DNA from 3 places in the Chryseobacterium sp. AG844 genome. Region 2 is predicted to be linked to each of the others. Evidence: riboswitches for the same ligand, from Rfam matches in the RefSeq annotation. Region 2 holds a riboswitch; each other region holds the start of a gene.
The links. A riboswitch is a leader RNA that binds a small molecule or an ion and turns the genes downstream of it on or off. The one in region 2 is predicted to bind cobalamin.
Positions count from the first base shown of each region.

Region 1: another riboswitch for cobalamin. It lies ahead of DEU40_RS07380 (T9SS type A sorting domain-containing protein); the one in region 2 lies ahead of metE (5-methyltetrahydropteroyltriglutamate--homocysteine S-methyltransferase).
Region 3: another riboswitch for cobalamin. It lies ahead of DEU40_RS03175 (TonB-dependent receptor plug domain-containing protein); the one in region 2 lies ahead of metE (5-methyltetrahydropteroyltriglutamate--homocysteine S-methyltransferase).

Region 1 is NZ_QGTV01000005.1:106,675-113,840, reverse strand. It holds gene DEU40_RS07400 (BT_3928 family protein) at 1-145, shown strand, start outside; gene DEU40_RS07395 (TerB family tellurite resistance protein) at 240-587, shown strand; gene tpiA (triose-phosphate isomerase) at 627-1,385, shown strand; gene DEU40_RS07385 (esterase-like activity of phytase family protein) at 1,454-2,722, opposite strand; cobalamin riboswitch at 2,946-3,137, shown strand; gene DEU40_RS07380 (T9SS type A sorting domain-containing protein) at 3,200-4,303, shown strand; gene clpP (ATP-dependent Clp endopeptidase proteolytic subunit ClpP) at 4,487-5,173, opposite strand; gene dnaG (DNA primase) at 5,286-7,166, opposite strand, start outside.
Region 2 is NZ_QGTV01000030.1:15,709-22,874, reverse strand. It holds gene DEU40_RS20780 (aldehyde dehydrogenase family protein) at 1-38, shown strand, start outside; gene DEU40_RS20775 (helix-turn-helix domain-containing protein) at 153-950, shown strand; gene DEU40_RS20770 (hypothetical protein) at 952-1,662, opposite strand; gene metE (5-methyltetrahydropteroyltriglutamate--homocysteine S-methyltransferase) at 1,872-4,175, opposite strand; cobalamin riboswitch at 4,347-4,533, opposite strand; gene DEU40_RS20760 (Lrp/AsnC family transcriptional regulator) at 4,729-5,190, shown strand; gene DEU40_RS20755 (hypothetical protein) at 5,274-5,816, opposite strand; gene DEU40_RS20750 (VOC family protein) at 5,917-6,285, opposite strand; gene DEU40_RS20745 (alpha/beta fold hydrolase) at 6,338-7,166, opposite strand, start outside.
Region 3 is NZ_QGTV01000002.1:249,561-256,726, reverse strand. It holds gene DEU40_RS03185 (cell surface protein) at 1-51, opposite strand, end outside; gene DEU40_RS03180 (YncE family protein) at 65-1,198, opposite strand; gene DEU40_RS03175 (TonB-dependent receptor plug domain-containing protein) at 1,195-3,228, opposite strand; cobalamin riboswitch at 3,337-3,523, opposite strand; gene DEU40_RS03170 (transporter) at 3,616-4,563, opposite strand; gene DEU40_RS03165 (cytochrome-c peroxidase) at 4,576-5,625, opposite strand; gene DEU40_RS03160 (MbnP family protein) at 5,618-6,448, opposite strand; gene DEU40_RS03155 (hypothetical protein) at 6,648-7,016, opposite strand; gene DEU40_RS03150 (superoxide dismutase) at 7,021-7,166, opposite strand, start outside.

The sequences.
Region 1 (7,166 bases), on a different contig from region 2:
AGAGCCTAATACTTTTAAAACCATCAAAAACGTACTAATGGACGGAACTTCCATTAAAACAATAGCAAGAAGCAACCCGTTTGTACTGATTCTTGAGAATGGAAAAATTGTAGATAAACAACCTGCAAAGGACTACGTTAATTAATTATAAATGATGAATGATCTTTTTAACGAAAGCTAATCGTGGATCAATTATCAAATATCAAATTTAAACACTAAACTTAAACATATAAAAGCTCATGCAAAAATCAAATAAATCAATCGCCGGTTATCATTTATTAATGATTCTTTCTTCTGTAGACGGAGAGTTTGCTCCTGAGGAAGGAATGCTGGTACAGCAATACCTGGCGGATGAATTTCCTTTCAGAATGAACCTTGATAATGAATTGGATACTTTGGCCCTTTTACAGCCTGAAGAATGGAAAGATCATTTTGAATTCCATGCAAGATGTTTCCACGAAGATTCTACAGAGGATGAACGTGTGAAATTTGTTCAGTTTGCAAAATCTTTAATCAAAGCGGACAATAAAGTAACGGAAGAGGAACATACATTCTATGTTCTGCTGAAAAACCTTTGGGGATTATAAACAACAACGAAAAATAAAATAAATCTATATTTAAATCTTATGAGAAGAAAAATAGTTGCAGGAAACTGGAAAATGAACAAAAATGTAATTGATGCACAGCAATTGATGATTCAGTTACTAAGCTATAAAAACAATAACGCTACCAACTGTGAAGTTTGGATTGCTCCACCGGCATTATACCTGATGATGGCAAAAGACGTTTTTGAAAAGGATGAGATCGGAGTATTTTCTCAGGATATGAGCGAGCATGAAAGCGGTGCTTACACAGGTGAAATTTCTGCAGATATGCTGGAATCTATTGACGCTACAGGTTCTTTGATCGGGCATTCTGAAAGAAGGCAATATCACGGAGAAACAGATTCTCACTGTAACAGAAAGATCAAACTGGCTCTTGATAAAGGTCTTATTCCTGTTTACTGTAACGGAGAAACTCTTGAACAGAGAAAAGCAGGGCAACACCTTGAAGTCGTAAAAAACCAGACTGAAGTAGCTCTTTTCACGCTTTCTGCTGAAGAGATCAAAAAAGTAGTGATTGCTTACGAACCTGTTTGGGCTATTGGAACAGGAGAAACGGCAAGTCCGGAGCAGGCTCAGGAAATCCACGCTCACATCAGAAACATTATTGCTGCAAAATACGGACAGGAAGTTGCTGACGAAGTTTCTATTCTTTACGGAGGTTCTGTAAAACCAGACAATGCAAAAGAAATTTTCTCTCAGCCGGATATTGACGGAGGTCTTATCGGAGGAGCAGCTTTGAAATTAGAGGATTTCTCTAAGATTATTGAAGCTTTTAACTAGAATTCATTGATCTAACAATAAAAACGGCGGAATCTTCGATTCCGCCGTTTTCCGTTAAAAAAATCTAATTATTGAATATCGACTACATACATTGTTCCCTTGTCTACTTTACCCGTTTTAGGTAAAATTTTGGATTTTGGATTTCCGTTTCCATCATCTACCACTCCAAAGTCATCATCATTGAAAACAGCCAGTTTATTATTTCCCAGATAAACAATTCCCTCGAATTTATCATGTTCGTAGCCCAGTTTTGCTACCAGATCTACTGCTAATGTTTTGGTAACAGCTTTTATCCCGGCATTGGTAATTTCATCCCATGAACATTGTTCTAAAGCTTTTCCATTGATTTTCATTCCGTCAACAGCGGTGATATCGGCTCCGTTTACATCTGTTGCATTGCTCAGATTGATTCTGTATACTTTTTTGATTCCACCCTGGGAACCGAAATTTCCATCTCTTTCAATGACTAAGAATTCACTGTTACTTATTGCTGTAATATCACAAACCGAATCAGAAGCACCTCCATCCTGCTTATATAGAAACTGTTTAGTCTGCCCTGTAACCGTATCAAATGTGACAATTCTCGTTAAAGTTTTATTGGTAGCCAGTGCTTTGCTGGGAACATACATCATCGACTGTATGGTTCCTACCAGAGTTCTTCCATCCGGACTCATACAAAGACCTTCCATTCCTCTGTTGGCTCTTCTTTTCGCTAAAACAGCAGGCAGTTTTCGAGAACCTGTATTTACACCAATCGGGCTTATTCTTTCCATCTCCACTCCATCTGCACTGTAATGGACAATATGCGGTCCATATTCATCGGAAACCCAGAATGTACCATCAGCAGCAGCAACAATACTTTCGCTGTCTAAACCATATTGATCTGTTCCTAAAACATTTCCGGAAGCATCATATGCGATCTCACCTGTACTTCCCATTCCTGCAGGGTTTGGAAGACCTGTAATAGGCTGCCCGGAAGGATTTTTAAGTTTAATATATCTGATGACCTCTATATTCCCGTCTGCATTGATTTTAAAATGCATAATGGTGGGTGTAAAGCCGGGGGCAAGGAATTTTTTTCCATTCTGGAAGTCCGTATTGGGACCTCTGTCTGTAATGACATAGAACTCACCTTTTCTTGTTGGATGAGCGGCAGCACCAGAACCAAATCCGCCGTTGATTACATCCACTCCGTTTATCGTAGTCAGTTTTGAAAATGGAAACTCCTGAGGGAGTTTGGAATAATTAATATCCTGATTAACCATTGCGATATCGTCATCACTTTTACATGAAGCCAATACAGCCAGTATACCCACAGAACATAGTAATTTTTTCATATGCTATTTTATGGCTGCGAAAATAGGACTTGATTGTAAACTGATCTTAAATACAATGATAATTGTTTTTTAACAATTGAACAGACAGAATGCATTGAGGATAAATAAGAAAAGAATCTATTTAAAAATGAAAAACCAACAATCCAACCAAATTATTAATCAATTTGAAAATCATTTTTTAAAGGAAAATAATTCACAAAACAGACTTATCAATTTATATGATATATTTGCAGCGTTTTAAGGCTGAACAATGTTCATTAATAGGGAATCAAGTGAGAATAATATTCAAATCTTGAGCTGTACCCGCAACTGTAAACTGTTTAAACTTACTGCACAAAAACCACTGGATCTGAAAATCCGGGAAGGAAGTTGTAAGATGTGAGCCAGGAGACCTGCCTTAAAACACCAGATTCAGAGAAAGAATTAGTTCTGCTCTGAAGATAAGTTTCGGGAATAAAACTTTAAATTAATTATATCATGAGAAAAATCTATCTTTTTTTCTTACTGCTTTGCATGCAGGTATTGTCGGCCCAATTCACAGAAAACGACATTAAATTTTGGGTAGGAACCGGTTCTAAAAAAGCATATTTCATTGCAGACTTTAATGATGACAGCACCCCAAATTCTTATGCTTGGGGATACCGTTTTGACGGAAATGGCTTAACCATGGAAGACATGATTACTGCTATTGCCGCTGCAGAACCTAAAATGGAAATTGAAATACCATCCGGATTTCTGTACAGTTTAAATTACAATCACCATACTCCCAGCCTTGACGACTATTGGTCAACCTGGTCAGGAAACACTCCATCAACTATGGCATTCAATAATGGTGTGAACAATGATCTTTTAGTGGACGGAAGATGGTATGGAGCTTCTTATAGTTTTTCCCCTCCTACAATGCCTTCCCTACCAGTTCCAGCCTACAGTTCTGCTTGGTTTGTTCCCTCGCAGGTTACAAACTGGGTAGGAAGCGGAACTAATAAAAGTCTTGTCGTTATTGATTTCGGAACTGATAATGCCAACGGAAATGCCAATTCTTTTGTTTTTGGAATTAAATATAACGGAAGCATAACTGCTGAACAGGCGTTACAACTGATCCAGTCTCAAGCTTCCTATTTCAATTTTGCATCAGCGAATAATCAGATTACTAATTTAACATTGAATTCATTTACTGGAAATACTTCCGGATCAGACAGCTGGAAGTTATATAAAGGAAAAGATCTATCAAGCTGGCAAACAAAAGCCAATCTTTCTCAGATTCAACTGAGTAACAATGACTGGTTTGGATTAAGTTTCGGGCAAAGAAGACCATTTACCCCCACCGAGGCCCAGCTGACTTTAGGAATTTCTTCTGTGACCAAGAAAAAATTCAATATTTATCCAAATCCGGCAAGTGATTTCATTCAGATTGAAACGGCTGAGAAACTGAAAGAAGTGAATATTTACTCTGTGACAGGACAAAAAATAATGACTTCTCAGGTTACTAAGATTGATATTCATTCTTTAAACTCAGGAGTTTACTTTGTGGAGATTAAAACAGCTGAAAGTTCTACGGTACATAAGATTGTTAAGAAATAGAGAAAGCGCCTTGAGGCGCTTTTTTTGTGAGGATATGGATAAAATATACTGTTACAACCGCCCGTCAAAAATTCTTTGAATTATTGCCACCCCTCCAGCGAATGTAAAATGAGTGATTAAAATATAAATCCAACAAAAAAACCGCACCAGATTGGTGCGGTTTTCTGATGATGTTATCATCAATTATTTTTTCTCTGTGGATCTTTGTAAAACCTCATCTACCATTCCGTAACCTTTAGCTTCTTCAGAAGTCATCCAGTAATCTCTGTCAGAAGATTTTTCTACCCATTCATACGTTTGTCCTGAGTGATGACCGATGATTTCATAAAGCTCCTGCTTCAGTTTCAACATCTCTCTCAAGTTGATTTCCATATCAGAAGCAACTCCCTGAGCACCTCCTGAAGGCTGGTGGATCATTACTCTTGAATGCTTAAGCGCAGAACGTTTTCCTTTTTCTCCGGCAACCAGTAATACAGCTCCCATTGAAGCAGCCATACCTGTACAGATAGTCGCTACATCCGGCTTGATGATCTGCATGGTGTCATAAATACCCAGACCTGCATATACACTACCACCAGGAGAGTTGATGTAGATCTGAATATCTTTTGAAGGATCAGCACTTTCCAGGAATAAAAGCTGAGCCGTAACGATGTTTGCTACCTGATCATCAATACCTGTTCCAAGGAAAATAATTCTGTCCATCATCAGACGGGAGAAAACGTCCATCTGAGCAACGTTTAATCTTCTCTCTTCCATGATGTACGGAGTAAGATTCGTAGGCCCATACATTCCCATATACTGATCGGTAACCAAACCGTTGTTTCCTAAATGTTTTACAGAGAAATCTCTGAATTCTTTTTTAATGTCCATATTTCTATTATGTATTATTTTTTAAATATTCTCGAAGTTTAAATTACAATATTTATTCCTAAAATTTTATAGGACTTTTTGTCACAGAATATTAAAATAACTGACTTAAAAATTACCGTTTTCTACCATAGATTCCTTTGATAGGTGAATATTCAATGATATTACTCAATCGCATGGAAGCTTGTTTCAATAGCGTAATTTTCTTGATAAGCTCATAGTACTTTCCTTCATCAGTATCCCTGTACACATCCAGCTCTTTATCTGTTTCTGTGATTAAATAATCAATATATCTGAATTTGTGCAGCAAAACATCTCCCTTGATCTGATCTGCCACTTTATCACCGTAATTGGGAGGATAAATATTTCTGGAAGCCCAGTTTTCAAGCTCATCCAACGGGATCAGAGCGTCTACAACCTTTGTGGTAATTTCTTCGTCCATAAAAGATACAAAAAAGTTTCCACTTCTCAACTCATCTTTTTGAATTCCTTCCCTCACCTGAGTAATAATGATTTCATTCCCTTTAACTAAAAATTCATACTGCTCTTCTTCAAAATGATGAAGAATTTCCTCAATTACTGTAATCTGATATTCTTCTCCTTGTTCATTTCTACGTTTCAGAATAATATCTCCAAATGCCAGCATGTGTTCAACAAGTTTGTTCTCCATGAACAGTACATCATACAGAAAAGGATCTTCTTTTTCCTGATCCAAAGGTACAACCTCCATCTTTGGAGCGGCTGTTTTCTCTTTCTGCTGCTGCTGAACATGATGGGTCTGATTCTGTGTGATCTGCTTCTGAACATCCAGTTCATTGAAAAGACTCTGCTCAGAAAGCCCGAATTTATTGGAAACCTCTTTCAGATAAACCTCTCTTTTCAGGGCATTTTGTACGAAAGAGACAGATTTCACAATATCTCTGATTGCTTCAGCCTTTTTAATCGGATCATTTCCGATATCTCTCAGGAGAATTTCCGCCTTGAAATCGATGAAATCCATCGCTTCATTTTCGATATACTTTTCAACGTATTCCTGCGGGTGTTTTCTGGCAAAGGAATCCGGGTCATCTCCATCAGGGAAAAGCAGAACACGGATGTTCATTCCCTCAGTCAGTAACATGTCAATACTTCGGAAACTGGCTTTGATACCGGCATTATCACCATCAAAAAGGATCGTTACGTTTTCTGTAAGCCTCTTAATCAGTTTGATCTGCTCTGTCGTCAAAGAAGTTCCTGAACTTGCCACTACATTTTCAATTCCGGACATATGAAGGGAAATCACGTCCATATATCCTTCCACCAAAAGACAGGCATTCTTCCTGGAAATAGCCTGCTTACTCTGGTTTAATCCGTAAAGAACATTGGATTTATGATAGATCTCGGTTTCCGGGGAATTGAGGTATTTTGCAGTTTTGACATTATTCTTCAGAATCCTTGCTCCGAAGCCTAAAACCCTGCCAGAAAAACTGTGAATAGGGAAAATAACCCTTTCCCTAAAACGGTCTACGCCTGCAGGAGTATTTTCAGGAAAAATAGAAAGTCCTGATTTTTCAAGAATTTCTTTATTATATCCTTTTTCCAGGGCATAAGCTGTAAAAGCATTCTTCTTCTCGGGAGAATATCCCAGCTGGAATTTCTTAATGATATCATCCCTCAACTCCCTTTCTTTGAAATAAGAAAGTCCTATGCTTCTGCCCTCCTGATCATCCCAAAGGATCTCCTGAAAATAAGTATTGGCAACCTCATGGATTTTATACAGCAGATCTTTTTCTGTCTGGGCATTTTTTGCTTCTTCAGAAATTTCACGCTGGTCTTCCTCAATTTCAATTCCGTATTTTTTTGCAGCGTGGCGGAGTGCCTCAGGATACGTAAAATTTTCAATTTCCATAAGGAAAGAGATCGCCGTTCCTCCTTTTCCTGTGGAGAAGTCCTTCCAGATCTGCTTACTGGCAGAAACTACAAAACTGGGTGTTTTTTCATCATGAAAAGGACTGAG
Region 2 (7,166 bases):
TGGAAGCTTACCTGGAACCCAAAACGATTCTGGCTTAATATAATCTTCTTCACAGCAAATATTCTCAGGATTACTTTGCTGTGGAGATTCTATGATCCTTAAAAGTTTTGTAAGTTTGAATAAGAATTGATCAAGAAACAACTATCTGAGCTATGAGCGAAAATAATATTCCTTTTCCCATCAATTACTCCTGTCATTTTTCAGAATTCAGGGAAGGAGAACAGTTTGCCCGGATTCACAGCCTCGGCCTGGTGCTTTCCGGGGAAATGGAACTTAATGACGGCATCACAAAAACGATATTTAAAGAAGGAGAACTCTATTCTGCCAGAAAAAACCATTTATTAAAATTTGCAAAATATCCACCCAAAAACGGGGAAATCAGAACTATATCCATCTATTTTGACGATGCCATGCTTCATGATTTCAGCCGAGAATATGGGTATCAGGCAGAAAAAAAGGACAATGTTCAGGCCTATATAAAACCAGAGCAAAAGGCATTACATTCTTTTATGTACTCATTATTACCGTATGAAGATCTTCCTGCTTCCGAAGAAATCCTGAGGCTTAAACAAAAAGAAGCTCTCCTCTTACTGTTGAATTACGATCCCGGCCTTAAGGATATTTTGTTTGATTTTTCCGAGCCCTATAAAATAGATATTGAAGCTTTTATGAATAAAAACTTTCACTTCAATGTTAATGTAGAACGTTTTGCTTATTTAACGGGGAGAAGTCTGTCTGCATTTAAAAGGGATTTTCAAAAGATATTCGGAATCCCTCCAAGACAATGGCTTCAGCTTCGAAGATTAAAGGAAGCTCATTTTCTGCTAAGCCAAAAAGGAAAGTCTGTTTCTGATATTTATCTGGATCTTGGATTTGAAAATTTATCTCATTTCTCATTTGCCTTTAAAAAACAATTCGGCTATCCGCCTAGTGCTTTACAGGCAAAATAACTTAGATCTCATCTAAAAAGAAATACCTGAAAGCAAGAATTACAAGAATAACGACTGCTATTGTAATGATTTTCACTTTCATATCGCTTTTAAGATTTTCCGGAGTGTACCGTAATGCTTTTTCATCAAGATAAAAATCTTTGTACACTTCCGGATTAATTTTCAGATCCGGGCGAAACATCTGTACACCTTTCAGAAAATGCCCGATAAGATCATATCGGTTTTTAAGTGGAATCACATCCAGGCCGACCAGTTTCTTTTGGGGTTGTCTGTTTTCATCTTTTTGATGAACATACAGGTTCTTTCTGAAACTTCCGTATTTTCCATTTGTAGCAGATTCTGAAAATATATCTTTTGTATAAGGATTATCACTTTTTACCAAATCATAATATTTGATTGCTGACAGTACTTTATTATGCTTGTTGAGAAACAGTATTCCCTGATGATTAATGAGCAGACCAATGATTTTTTCATCCTGGTTCCTCATCATTTCATACACGAGCCACCCGGATAGTGAACCTGCGATAAGAAACAGCAAAAAGAAAATCATATCAGAAGCTGTGTCTGTAGAAGGTTCTGATAGGGTATCGATAAAAAATCTCAGTAAAACAACAGCAATGGCAGCAAAAAGAATCACAATACTCCACCTTACTGTGGCGATGTATTGAGGATTATAGGTTTCCGATCTCATTTCAGGAAATGCTTCTTTCATGGTTTTAATGTATAGTATATTAGTTTGCTCAGCTTTTAACATCTATCTAAAATGATCGAATGTCAAAATTTGCCGAGCTGCAAAAATAGAATATAAAAATGAATAGAATATTATAGGATATCCATTATTTTAACCTTTAAAAATAACAGATCGTGCCATGAAAATCATAACACGATCTGAATTATATGATCTAATTATTTTAAATTTTTCTAAACAGCATATTCTACTGAAGCTTCTTTAGCAGCGGCAACCATTGCGATTAAAGCTTTTTCGGTTTCTTCCCAATGTCTTGTCTTCAGTCCGCAATCCGGATTTACCCAGAGCTGATTGGCAGGAATTACATTCTGAGCCTTTCTCAGCAGCTCAGTCATTTCTTCTTTCGATGGTACTCTTGGTGAGTGAATATCATATACTCCGGGACCAATTTCATTCGGATATTTGAAATCGGCGAAAGCATTCAGCAGCTCCATCTGAGACCGTGAACATTCTATGGTAATGACGTCTGCATCCATATCGGCAATGTTTTCAATAATATCATTGAACTCAGAATAACACATGTGAGTGTGAATTTGGGTAGCATCTTCCACTCCGCTTGCTGAAATTCTGAAAGCTTCTACGGCCCATTTCAAATAGTTCTGCCAATCTGTTTTTCTTAATGGAAGACCTTCTCTGATGGCAGGTTCATCAATCTGAATAATTCTGATCCCTGCTTTTTCCAGATCCACCACTTCATCACGAATTGCCAAGGCAATCTGCTTACAAGTTTCTGAACGAGACTGATCATCACGTACAAAAGACCACTGTAAAATGGTAACCGGACCTGTCAACATTCCTTTTACCCATTTTTTAGTCTGAGATTGGGCATATTGAGACCAGTACACCGTCATCGGAGTTGGGCGGGAAACATCACCGAAGATGACAGGAGGTTTCACACAACGGCTTCCGTAGCTTTGTACCCAACCGTTTTTAGTGAATACAAATCCTTCCAACTGTTCCCCGAAATATTCCACCATGTCGTTTCGCTCAAATTCTCCATGAACCAATACATCAATTCCGATGTCTTCCTGCCAGCGGATTGTTCTCTGCGTTTCCTGTTTCAATAAGGTATCATATTGTTCTGCAGTAAGCTCTCCTTTTTTAAATTTTGCTCTCCAGCTTCTTACTTCTGTGGTTTGCGGGAATGATCCGATTGTAGTGGTTGGAAATAAAGGTAGCTGCAATACTTCCTGCTGTTCTTCTTTACGGATTTTGAAAGTATTTATTCTCTGAGCATCTTTTTCAGTAACTGAATTTACTCTCTGTTTTACCTTATCATTATGGATAAGAGAAGAAGTTCTTCTGCTTTCAATTGCTTTTTTATTTTCTTCAAATGCTTCAAGAACCTGTTCATTTTCCGTTCCGGATGCCAGTTGTTTAAGCGTTACGACTTCCTTTACTTTTTGTTTTGCAAAAGCCAGCCATTTTTTAATTTCAGGATTAAGACTGGTTTCAAAATCAAGGTCACAAGGTGAATGAAGCAATGAGCATGATGGTGCAATGAAAATCCTTTCAGATCCTAATTTTTCAACCGCTTTTCTGATGAAAGACAAGGATTTTTCATAATCATTTTTCCAGATATTTCTACCGTCAACCAATCCTAATGAAAGGTTTAAACTGTCCGGAATAACATTCAGAATATCATCCAGCTGCTCAGGATTTCTAACCAGATCAACATGCAATGTATTGACAGGAAGTGAAACGGCAAGTGAAGTATTGTCTTTTAATCCGTCAAAATAGGAAGCCACAATAAATTTCAGTTTCGGGAAACGTTTTCTGATTTCGGCATACACATAACGATAAGTTTCTTTGGCTTTCTCTGTTAAATCCAATGCCATAAAAGGTTCATCAAACTGAATCCATTCCGCACCCTGATCCTGAAGTTTGGTTAAAATCTCGGTATAGACTGGAAGAAGATTTACTGCCAAATCCAGCTTATCAAATCCCTCTTCTTTTTCTTTTCCTAATAACAGATAAGAAACCAGTCCGATAATCACCGGTTTTGCATTGATTCCCGCTTGTTTTGCTCCTGCAAATTCATTGAAAATCTTATCTGAACTGAGCTTAAACTGTTGATTTTTATAAAATTCCGGAACGATGTAGTGATAGTTGGTATCGAACCACTTGGTCATTTCCATGGCAGTGATATCCAATCCGTCTTTCTGATATCCTCTTGCCATGGCAAAGTAAAGATCCAGCTCAGTATTGTTTTTTTTAAGCACCACTTCATGATACCTTGTTGGAATGGCACCTACGGCAAGACTCATATCCAATACCTGATCATAATATGAAAAATCATTACATGGGATAAGATCTATTCCTGCTTCTTTCTGGATATTCCAGTTTTGACTGCAGAGAGTTCTTCCGGTGTTAAGAAGTTCTTCCAAAAGGATTTTACCTGACCAGTACTGCTCGCAGGCTTTTTTGAGTTCTCTTTTGCTACCAATACGCGGATAGCCAAGAATGTGAGTTTGCATTTTTTTAAACTTTTTAATTAAACTTATTGGGAAGTCCTTTACAATGCTTCGTTATGTTTTGCGGAAAAAGTTTCAGGAAATAGTGACATAGCAGACAATGTATTTCCCTTCAGAAGAAAATACAAAATCTGATACACCATCTGTATGACCCAAAGCTTCAGCCCGCGAAAGCATTGTCAATTCAGTAAAGGCAGGTCTCCTGACTTGTAACAGTTTCCGTCATCCTTCCCGCTTTTGGCAGTGGATCTGCAAGGACAGAAACTTTTGGTGGGTTACTTACAGTTGCGCGACAGCTCGTGATTTGCACACGATTCCCTATTAATCTACCTTAAGTAAAACCTTTCCTGTTTGATGAAGTATCTGTAAAGAACTGTACTTTTACCTTTAACAAAGGTTATCAGTAAAAGTTTTTAATTTTGTGTAAAATTAGTAATACAGAATAAAACCACAATTGGAAACAAATAATTAAGCAAATTAAACTTCATAAAGTAAAAATAAAAGCATATAATTCTTTATATTTGACTGTTTTAATCATTTAAAAGAATAATATTCTGTGGAACAACTCGATGATAAGGATGTACAGCTGCTCAGGCTCCTCCAGAAAAACGCCAAACTCACCGTTAAAGAGCTCGCTAAAGAAGTGAACCTTTCTACTTCACCGGTTTTCGAAAGGGTAAAAAGGCTTGAACAGGAAGGTTTTGTTAAAAGATATGCGGCAGTTCTTGATGCTGAAAAACTGAACCGCGGATTTACGGTGTTCTGCCAGATCAAACTTAAAATTCACGACCGGTCTGTGGGGTATGATTTTGTAAAAGAAATTTTAGAAATTGAAGAAGTTGCCGAATGCTATAATATTTCCGGAGATTTTGATTTCCTTCTGAAAGTTCAGGTGCGGGATATGAAGCATTATCAGGATTTTGTATTTAACAAATTGGGATCCGTAGATTCTATCGGCAGCACGCACAGTACTTTTGTGATGGCTGAGGTAAAAAACAACCATGGACTGACGATATAGATTTCTTTTAAAGTTAACACCGTCTGAGGATAAAAAAATCCGTCAATAATGACGGATACTATAATTATTTTGTTTTTTAGTACTTAATTGGCAGCCGGATCCGTAAGTTCTGTTGTTAAACCTATTGATTTTAACAGGTTCTTACTGTCGAAAAGCAATGTTGTATAATGTTTCCCTTTTTTAAAAACCAGTTTTGACCCTCCAGGAAATTCACTGTCTGCTCCCGATTTTTGTATTTTGGCATTGTACTTACCGAACTTCGTTTTACTGTCCTGTAATGTACTTTTATTCAGAACAAGACCAAAAGGAAGTCCTTCCACAATGACAGGTTTATTGTCTGAAGTCACAAAAAACATTTCATTGATACTATTGTCTTTTCCCAGGCTGCAATAAAGCTCCAGTCCTGTTTTCATAGGCCATTTTGCATATTTTTCTTCGTTGGCATCTTCATAAAAAACAGTTTTTACGTTCAATGCTTTTGAAATTTTATCCGGAGTCTGCGGGAATATGAATTCTGAGTTTTTGTCCAGTAAAGAACCCAACGCGGCTGTTTTCTGTGAAAATGCAGTTGCACTTAATACCAGAAAAAAGATGGTGACAATGAAATGGAATGGTCTCGTCTGCATAAAAATATTTTAAATTGTAATGATTTGATGGCTAAAGATATTAAAATTTTAGTCAAAGCCCCATTTTAAGCAATTTTTTACATTGTATTTCTGTTTTTGGCTATTTTCTTTCCTGTAAATTGAACACGGTACCGGCAGGATCGGTAATCCAGTGCATATTTTCAGGAAGCTCTTCTATTTCGTCACAGGTTTCCACACCGTTTGACAGCAGATATTGTGTAGCAGCTTCTACATCGGGAACGGTAAGCTGCAGCCATGTTTCGGAATGGGTATAGTTGTCAACACAATCCAGCCATATGATATTATTCCCGAATTTCACCTCGTGGGTTCTGGAAACAGTGGGATTTTTTATCGGCTTTTCCTCAACCTTCAATTTTAAAATATCCCTGTAAAAAGCAACCGTTTTTTCGTATTTATTTTTGGGAATTTTTATAGCAATATTAATTCCGGCCTCAAATTTTGTATTCATAGTACAGATTTTGAACTTTATAAACAGATTTCAATTCTTTGATGGCATTCTATTATTTCAAAAAACCATTAAGATAATTCAGAATCATTGCCGTCTGCATCATCAGACTCACATGGGTTTGTCCGGGAGCGATAGCCAGCTGGGACTTTGGCAATTCGCCCATATCTGCAAAAACATCACCTCCCAATAATTTATAGGTTTTTGAAAGTTCTGTTTTATCCAATCCGTCATTATCACCAGCTATGATTAAGACAGGCACCGGAATTTTAGAGATATTATCATCACCCAGGTCAAAAGGCTGTCCGGCAGAAGCCATCATCTGCTCCAGAAATGGTTTCCATTTTGTTTTATCAGGTGCTACAGCATTATAGGCAGTATGCATAGGGCTGTTTGTGAAGAGTTCAGGTTTCATTCCTTCAAGAGCTTTATTTACTTCGGGCAGCCATCCGTTAGTTTTATAGGTTGATGAAATGATAACCAGTTTGTTCAGTCTTTCCGGACTTTGAATAGCCAGTTTATAGGCCACTTCACCTCCAAAGCTGTACCCTGCCACATCTGCCTTGTCTATTTTCAGATAGTCCATTACCTTTGTAACATCACTGGCTAAAGTAGCATGTGATAATTTCCTTTCTGAAAAAGGCGTGTGACCATGTCCCTGTAATTCAAGAGCTATTACTTTTCTGTTTTTGGACAATTCCGGGATCAATTCACCCCAGTTCAAATCAATCGTCATGAAAGCGCCATGTAACAGTACAAGAGGCTTTCCTTTGCCATAGACTTCATAATAAACTTTGATGCCATTAACAGGTGCATAACCACTTTCAGAAGGTTTTATTTTTTGTCCATATACCGGAGAGGAGGCAAGGATAATAATAAAGAAC
Region 3 (7,166 bases), on a different contig from region 2:
GAAAAAGGAAAAAAGCCCGGTTTTTAAATAAGTAAAGGTATTTCTGTTCATGTCTTAAGATTGGTTATTTGTATAAAAAAGCGAAGTGGGCAGGGATATTTCCGCCTTCCGTTTTCCATTTAAAGTGTCCGTTTTTATCGAAGCAATACACAAATCCCATGGATACATAATTTCTGGCATCTGTCATGTAGATATCTTCTGTGATGGGATTTACGGCAATGCCGTAAGGGGTTTTAATGGCATCTTCATATTCTTTGTCAAAAATTCTGTTGGCGATGATCTGTTCTGTTTTTACATCAATGATTCCAAATGTCTTTTTATAGCTGTGGGTATTGTAGTTGAATTCATTTCCATAGAAATAGAGTTTATCATTCACGATTGTCATTTCACTCACGGAGAGATGGAAATCTTTCTTGACCGTTCCTGTAGCTGCATCTATGAGATAAAGACTGGAAGGAACATTATAATAATCTCCTCTTGAGGTTACATAGAGATCACCGTAATTATCTTTTTTAATGTGATGAAGATTGATGGCAACATTTATTTTTTTGAGTTCTGTAAAAGTGTTCAGATCGATGACGGAAACTGTATTGTCGTAATCGGGAGCCTTATATCCTCCGGAATTAACAACAAATAAGGTATTTCCCACAATTTCCATTTCTTCGGGCTGATATCCTACCACTACCTCACGCTGGATGGAAAAAGAAGTCGTATCAATTTCTACTACTTTCCCTTTTGGTGCTTTCGGATTAATCGCTACAGGTCCGGCGTAGCTGCTGGCATAAGCTTTTCCGTTTTTGAAAGCAAGGTACCGGCAGTTTTGTAATGGAATAGAAGTAATACGTTTGGCCGTTTTGGCATCAAGAACTTCAATTTTATTGGAAACATTGACTACGATATAAAGTTTGCTTCCGTACACTTTGATATCATTTCCTACATCTCCCAACTCTTTTACCACATTGGGATTGATTTCTGCATAAATATTTCTAAAATAAGTTCCCTTGGTGTAATCAAAAAAATCAAGGGTACATTTATTACTCCCCATATTCCCTTCATTGAGCATGTAGAAGCCTTTTATTGCTGTATTTTCTGAAGGAAGCCCTTCTACCACTTCCTGGCGGACAATAATTTCATCTGTACGGCATGAAGTAATAAAAGCTAATACAAGAAATAAAAAATAAAAGTTTAATTTTCTCATAGGGTGAAGTTTAGAATAAGTTTAAAGTTTCTTCCAGGCATCGGATAATTGAGGACAACATCATAGTATTGATTGAAAATATTATTCATCTCAAGGCTTATTTTAAACTGATGATTCGCCCAGTTGAATTTTTTCTGAACAGAGAGATCATGAGTATACCAGGGCTGCACATAATTGTACTGGATATTGTCCTGATTCACATCGTATCTTTCTCCTACATACATCGCACTGTAATTAAAACTCCAGTCTTTATAATCCGCCATCAGACTGAAAGATCCACTATGCCATGGGGTATAAGGAATCTGATTGCGGTAGAAAGTATCTTCGGGATCACTGATATCTTTTGCACTTTGGTATGTATAAGAAAGCAAAGGTCGGAGGGTTACTTTTCCAAGCTGCATTTCAGTCTGCACATTCACATCTGCACCAATGATTTCAACCAATCCAAGGTTCATCATCAGCCAGCGGAACATGCTTCCGTTCGGAGCTGCCACAATTTTATCCTGTACTTTGTTGTAGTAACCATCTACTTTAGCGTAAAAGGTCTTAAAGAGACGGTTGGTATAATTCTTCTGATAGGTAAATCCTACATCATATTGATTGGTGAATTCAGGTTTCAGGTAAGTATTTCCGATATTCGTATAATACAGATCATTAAAGGTTGGAAGTCTGAAAATTCTTTTATAGAAAGCCCTTAGAGTAAGCTCCGGAATTTTTTCAGGCTGATAGCTCATAAAAACAGCAGGCGTCCACTCTCTGGCATCTCCCGGTCTTTTGTTTTTTCTTACTTCTTCAAAAGTAAAAGTTCCTAAAAGGCTTCCCAAAATTTTGAACCTGTTCCACTGATAGGTCGTTGCCAATGCTACCAAGGTAGTGTAACGGGTAGGATAAGAAAAGTTATCCAGATTCGCGTCCAGATTATTGTACTGAAAATCTCCACTCAGGCTGACATCCCAATTGGGAGTGATTGAGTAAATATTGGAAGAGGAAAGATAAAGTTCCCTTTGGATATAGGTGTTATCGGTATAAATAATAGACTGCGAACGAACTGTGTCCATGAAATGGGTATAATCGTAGGCAAATTTTGCCTTAAGCTGTGTTTCAAATTTCGGGAACAGTTTTTTTCTCAGATTAGCCTGTACAAAATAGTTCTCATCGGAAAGTCTCGCTCCTCTTCCGCCAAAGCGACCATTCACAATGGGAGTCGGCATTCCGCGGTTTGAAATATAACCATACCCTCTGATATTCCAGCTTCCGTTATTTAAAGTTCCGTTGAGAGAAGTTTCAAACCGTTTTGCTTTAATATCTGAGTCCTGTCTTTTAGCGATGGTATCGTACGCCTGCTGCCCATCAGGATATTTCTTCGCGTACCGGAACCTGTAAATTCCGTCACTCTGCATAAATTCTCCGCTGAAGCTGGCAGAAACCTTGTCTGAAATTTTCTGTTCCAACCGGAATGAAGGATTAAAGAGATCAATAGATGCACTTTTTGCTCTTATCACCAAATTGGTTTTTCTTGGTCCTTTAAATATGGGTGTTTTAGGCTGTAAATAGATAGACCCCGAAGAGCCAAAGTCCTTTGCTGGCTGAAAAATTTCACTTTTCTGTCCGTTATACAACGATATTTCTTCCAGATCATCCAAAGAGTACCTTCCCAGATCTACCAGTCCGTTTTGGGCATTCCCCAGTTGAATTCCATCATAAAAAACCCCTACATGCTGGCTTCCCATACTTCGGATATTAATGGTTTTCAAACCACCCAATCCGCCGTAGTCTTTAATCTGGACTCCCGAAAAATACCGCAGCGCATCTGCTACAGAATGACTGTTTAGTCTTTCCAGCTGTTCTCCCTGCAGGGTTTGTGCAGGAATAATTTCTTTAAAATTCTTTTTGTAAAGGTTGATTCCTTTAATCGTCTCTTCCTGAAGGGTGTCCTTCTTCTTGGTTTGAGAAGACAAAAGTTGAGATGTTAACACTAATATTGTGAAAACAGCTTTATGAATTGCAGAAGTAGTTAGTTTTGCCGCCATTAGCTCATTTAGGGTAATGAAGACGCTAATGGGTATAAGAATACAACGACAAAGCACAGCTGTCACTGCACAGAATCATTGATGTCCTAAGCTTTATTCCACGAAAGCGTCAAACGATTATTGTCTGGCAGGTCTTCTGACTTACTCCATTTTTGAAATCCTTCCCATTAAAAAAACAGTGGATATATTCTTCAAAAACTTTGGTGCGGAGCTTACAGCAGCGGGTCTGTTCCGGATTTTCACCGGATTCCCTTTTAAGAGCTTTTTACGGCTCACCAAATTCCGGCAAAGATAAATAATTATTCCTAATCCCCAACTAAAATCATGATTTATAAACAATTAAAGCTCCCGAAGGAGCTTTAACATGATTTCAACAAGCGTTTCTTTTTAAATTCCAATATTCAGAAAAATACTGAATCTTGATTTGGCTTCAATATCTCCTCCCGCCAGGCGCGTGTACATGGGAAGCATGACTTCACTTCCCAGGCTCAGCTTTTTATAAGAGGCTTCAAAACCTAATTTTCCATACAAAGCACTTCCTGCAGTGTTCGGCAATGCTTCATCAAACTGTTTATTCTGAGCATAAACTTCTCCCTGAACTCCAGTTTTTACAGAGAATATAGATTTTTCATTTCCTGCAACCTGATAAAAACCTGTTGCTGCATAGTTCCATTGGTTTCCAAAATGGTAATTTTTCCTGTTCTCTGTTTTAATGGTATAATCTGTATTCACCAGTACGGCTACTTTATTTTTCTGAAACTTATAATTCAAAGCGGCCTGATAATCCCAGCTGCCAGTTCCCAGCTGAAAGCTTGGGTTGACACCGGATGCTCCTTTTTCATCAAACTTGCCAAGTGGAATTTTCACGCCCAACCCTCCGCTCAGATGATGGAAATTATCTTTAGAGCTCATCAGCTGGTAAATTCCCATCAGATTTAAATCTCCTATTCCATTGATTCTGATATCTCCCTGCATGGTTTTCTTTTCATGAAAATGGAATGGCAGACTCGCATAAACACTCAGTTTTTTAGTCAGAGGAATTTTCCCCCAAAGTTGCAGCGTATTGAAATACTGATCCTGGGTAAGATCTTTTACAAATAAGTTCTCTTTCGCTTTATAATGCTGAGCAAAGTATTTGATTCCGATAAACTGCGGATTCAGTAAAGATTCAAAGCCGGAAGATCCGTTTCCTGCTGCACAGCCGCAAGCATCACAGTCATCATCAAAATCGAATCTGTTAAGCGTTTCGGGAGCAATATAAGCACTGTCTCTGATGGTTTTTGCCTGATACTGACTAAACACGATCAAACTTACTATCAATATAATCTTCTTCATGTTTTTTATAAATTATTCTGCAAATTTTGGATTGGATATAAAACTTTTATCCGATAATGTTTTCAGGAACGCAATGATCGATTGTTTTTCCTGGCTGTTCATAGCAATTCCTATGTGACCATTCTGTTTAAGCTGAGGATCAAGATTGGCATTATCTTCCACCTGATCCGAATAGAAATTAAGTACCGCTTCTAAGGTGTAAAATCTTCCGTCATGCATATAAGGTGCGGTATATTCCACATTTCTTAAACTGGGAACACGGAATTTCATCCAGTCGACCTGGTTAAGAGTAACTCTGTATCGTCCCGCATCTTTGAACTCCGTATTGTAATAGAGTCCTGTATTTCTGAAACTCTCATCGGTAAACAGTTCTCCGCTATGACAGGAAGCACATTTCTGCCCGAATAAGGCCATCCCTTGAGCTTCTGTTGAAGTCAACTGTTCTTTTCCCAGTCTGAATCTGTCATATTTTGAATCTGCAGAAATTAAAGAAGCCATAAACTGCGACAATGCTTTCAGAATTCTCTCTCCTGTAATGGTTTCGTCTCCATAAGCTTCTCTGAACAGTTTTTTATATTTCTGATCATCTTTTATTTTCGAAATAGCTTCCGGTATGGAACTGTCCATTTCATTTACGTCAGTAATCGGGCTGATGGGCTGCTCATTCAGATTGTGAATCACTCCGTCCCACATATATCTTTTCAAAAAAGCCATATTCTGGATGGGCGGTGCATTCCTGATTCCGATTCTGTCGTCTACCCCATGGCTCACCGTATGACCATGATGGGTAAAAGCATTTTCCTGGATATGACAGAAACCACATGAAATGGTATTATTTCTTGAAAGTCTGCCCTCATAGAATAATTTCCGTCCCAGCTCCACTCCGTTTTTGGTCACCGGATTGATGGATGTATCAAAAGTCATTTTCGGAAAATAAGAAGGAAACTGGAGATTATAGGCTTCATCCTTTTCCAGTGGCTGAATCACCTCATCAGAACATGAAATGAAGCTTAAGACCAATACAAGAAGAACGAGTATCGTTTTAATAAAAAAATTAATCATTGTGAACATGGTCTACTTTAAACATTTTTGTAAGATTGTTGGTAACGTCTACCAAGTGCTGGTTGGACCCCATCAGCATATCATTGGATGTGGTAAGAGTCAGTGCCTTATCTCCGCTCAGAAATTGGTTCAGGTCTGCAAGAATGTGAACAGAAGGACGGATTTGTCCTGTTACTCTGGCCGTTGTTGGAAGATTCAATGTAATTTCACGATAAAGATCAGGTGTATTGTTGGCTGCAGTATTTCCCATATTTCCGGTGTGATTCATAAATTCTTTTGAAGGTGTATCATTTCCATATTTTCCTTCCAGTTTTACAAATACATAACCAGCAGCCCATGACCAGGACATTCCCTTCTGCTTGGCTTTTGTCCAGAATTCAGCTTGTCCGTCCTGTCCCAGCAAATAGGCTTTCTGGCTGACACCCAATCCGAATCTTATTTTTTTGTAATTGTTTTTCGGAACGCCATCCAGATTAAGATAAACAATTCCGGCTACAGCATCTGCCTGATCTACGATAAAAGCTCCTTTGTCAGGATTATTTTCGTTGTATTTAAATTCGTTTCCGTTTTCATCTATCAATGTGATATTACTGATGACGTATTTCAAAGCAGAAAAGTTATGTTTCTGTCCGTTAGCAGAAGTCTGAAACGTCTGATTTAGAACGATATCTCCCACATTGTTAAATCCGTTTTCAAATTTGATCTGAAGTTTTCCAGGCGTAGTATCCTGTGGGTTATCATCATCCCTGCTGCTTTCGCAGGCTGTAAAAGAGAATACAGTAAAGGCAATAAAGAATAGTGATAAAAATTGAGAAATTTTCATTGTTGATTTTTTAAGTTAAATTAATTTGAATGGCTGTAACAGCATTGTTTTTTTACCACAAAAGGCACAAAAGCTCTTACACTTAAGTTTATTAAGTGATACATATTATGTTCAGAGGAGCACTTAAGCTTTTTAAAATCTTTGATTTTTAATTGAGTAAGCTTTTGTGACTTTTTTGGTTGAATAGTGATCGTTTAACTTAAAAAACAGGTGGTTTGAAAATATGGGTAAGAAACAGGAAAGAATAGGCTGTTTCGTAGGTAAAATTGAAATTGAAAAACGAAATTTTTCCAGTAGTGTTGATCTCTGTAGTCTCCGGCAGAATATAGGTATCCAGAACTTTCTGCCCAGAGTTTTTGAGTTTCTGAAAAGGTGAAGATTCTGAATCATTGGCTTTGGCGAGCTCTTTACTCAGGTAACATTTTCCGTTACAGTGAACCTCCGGCCTGGTTTTATTGATACAGAGAACTTTAACAATATAATCATAATTTACAGCATACTCTACCATAGGTACTAAAGGTCTTAGCACCATATAGAAGGTAAAAAGTATGCTGTACAATATTTTCATCAGATTATTTCTTGCTTATCGCTTCGTCATATCTTCTGCTGATTTCTTTCCAGTTGGTAACATTCCAGATGGCGGTAAGATAATCTGCTCTTTTATTCTGATATTTTAAATAATAAGCGTGCTCCCAAACATCAATGCCGAATATTGGAG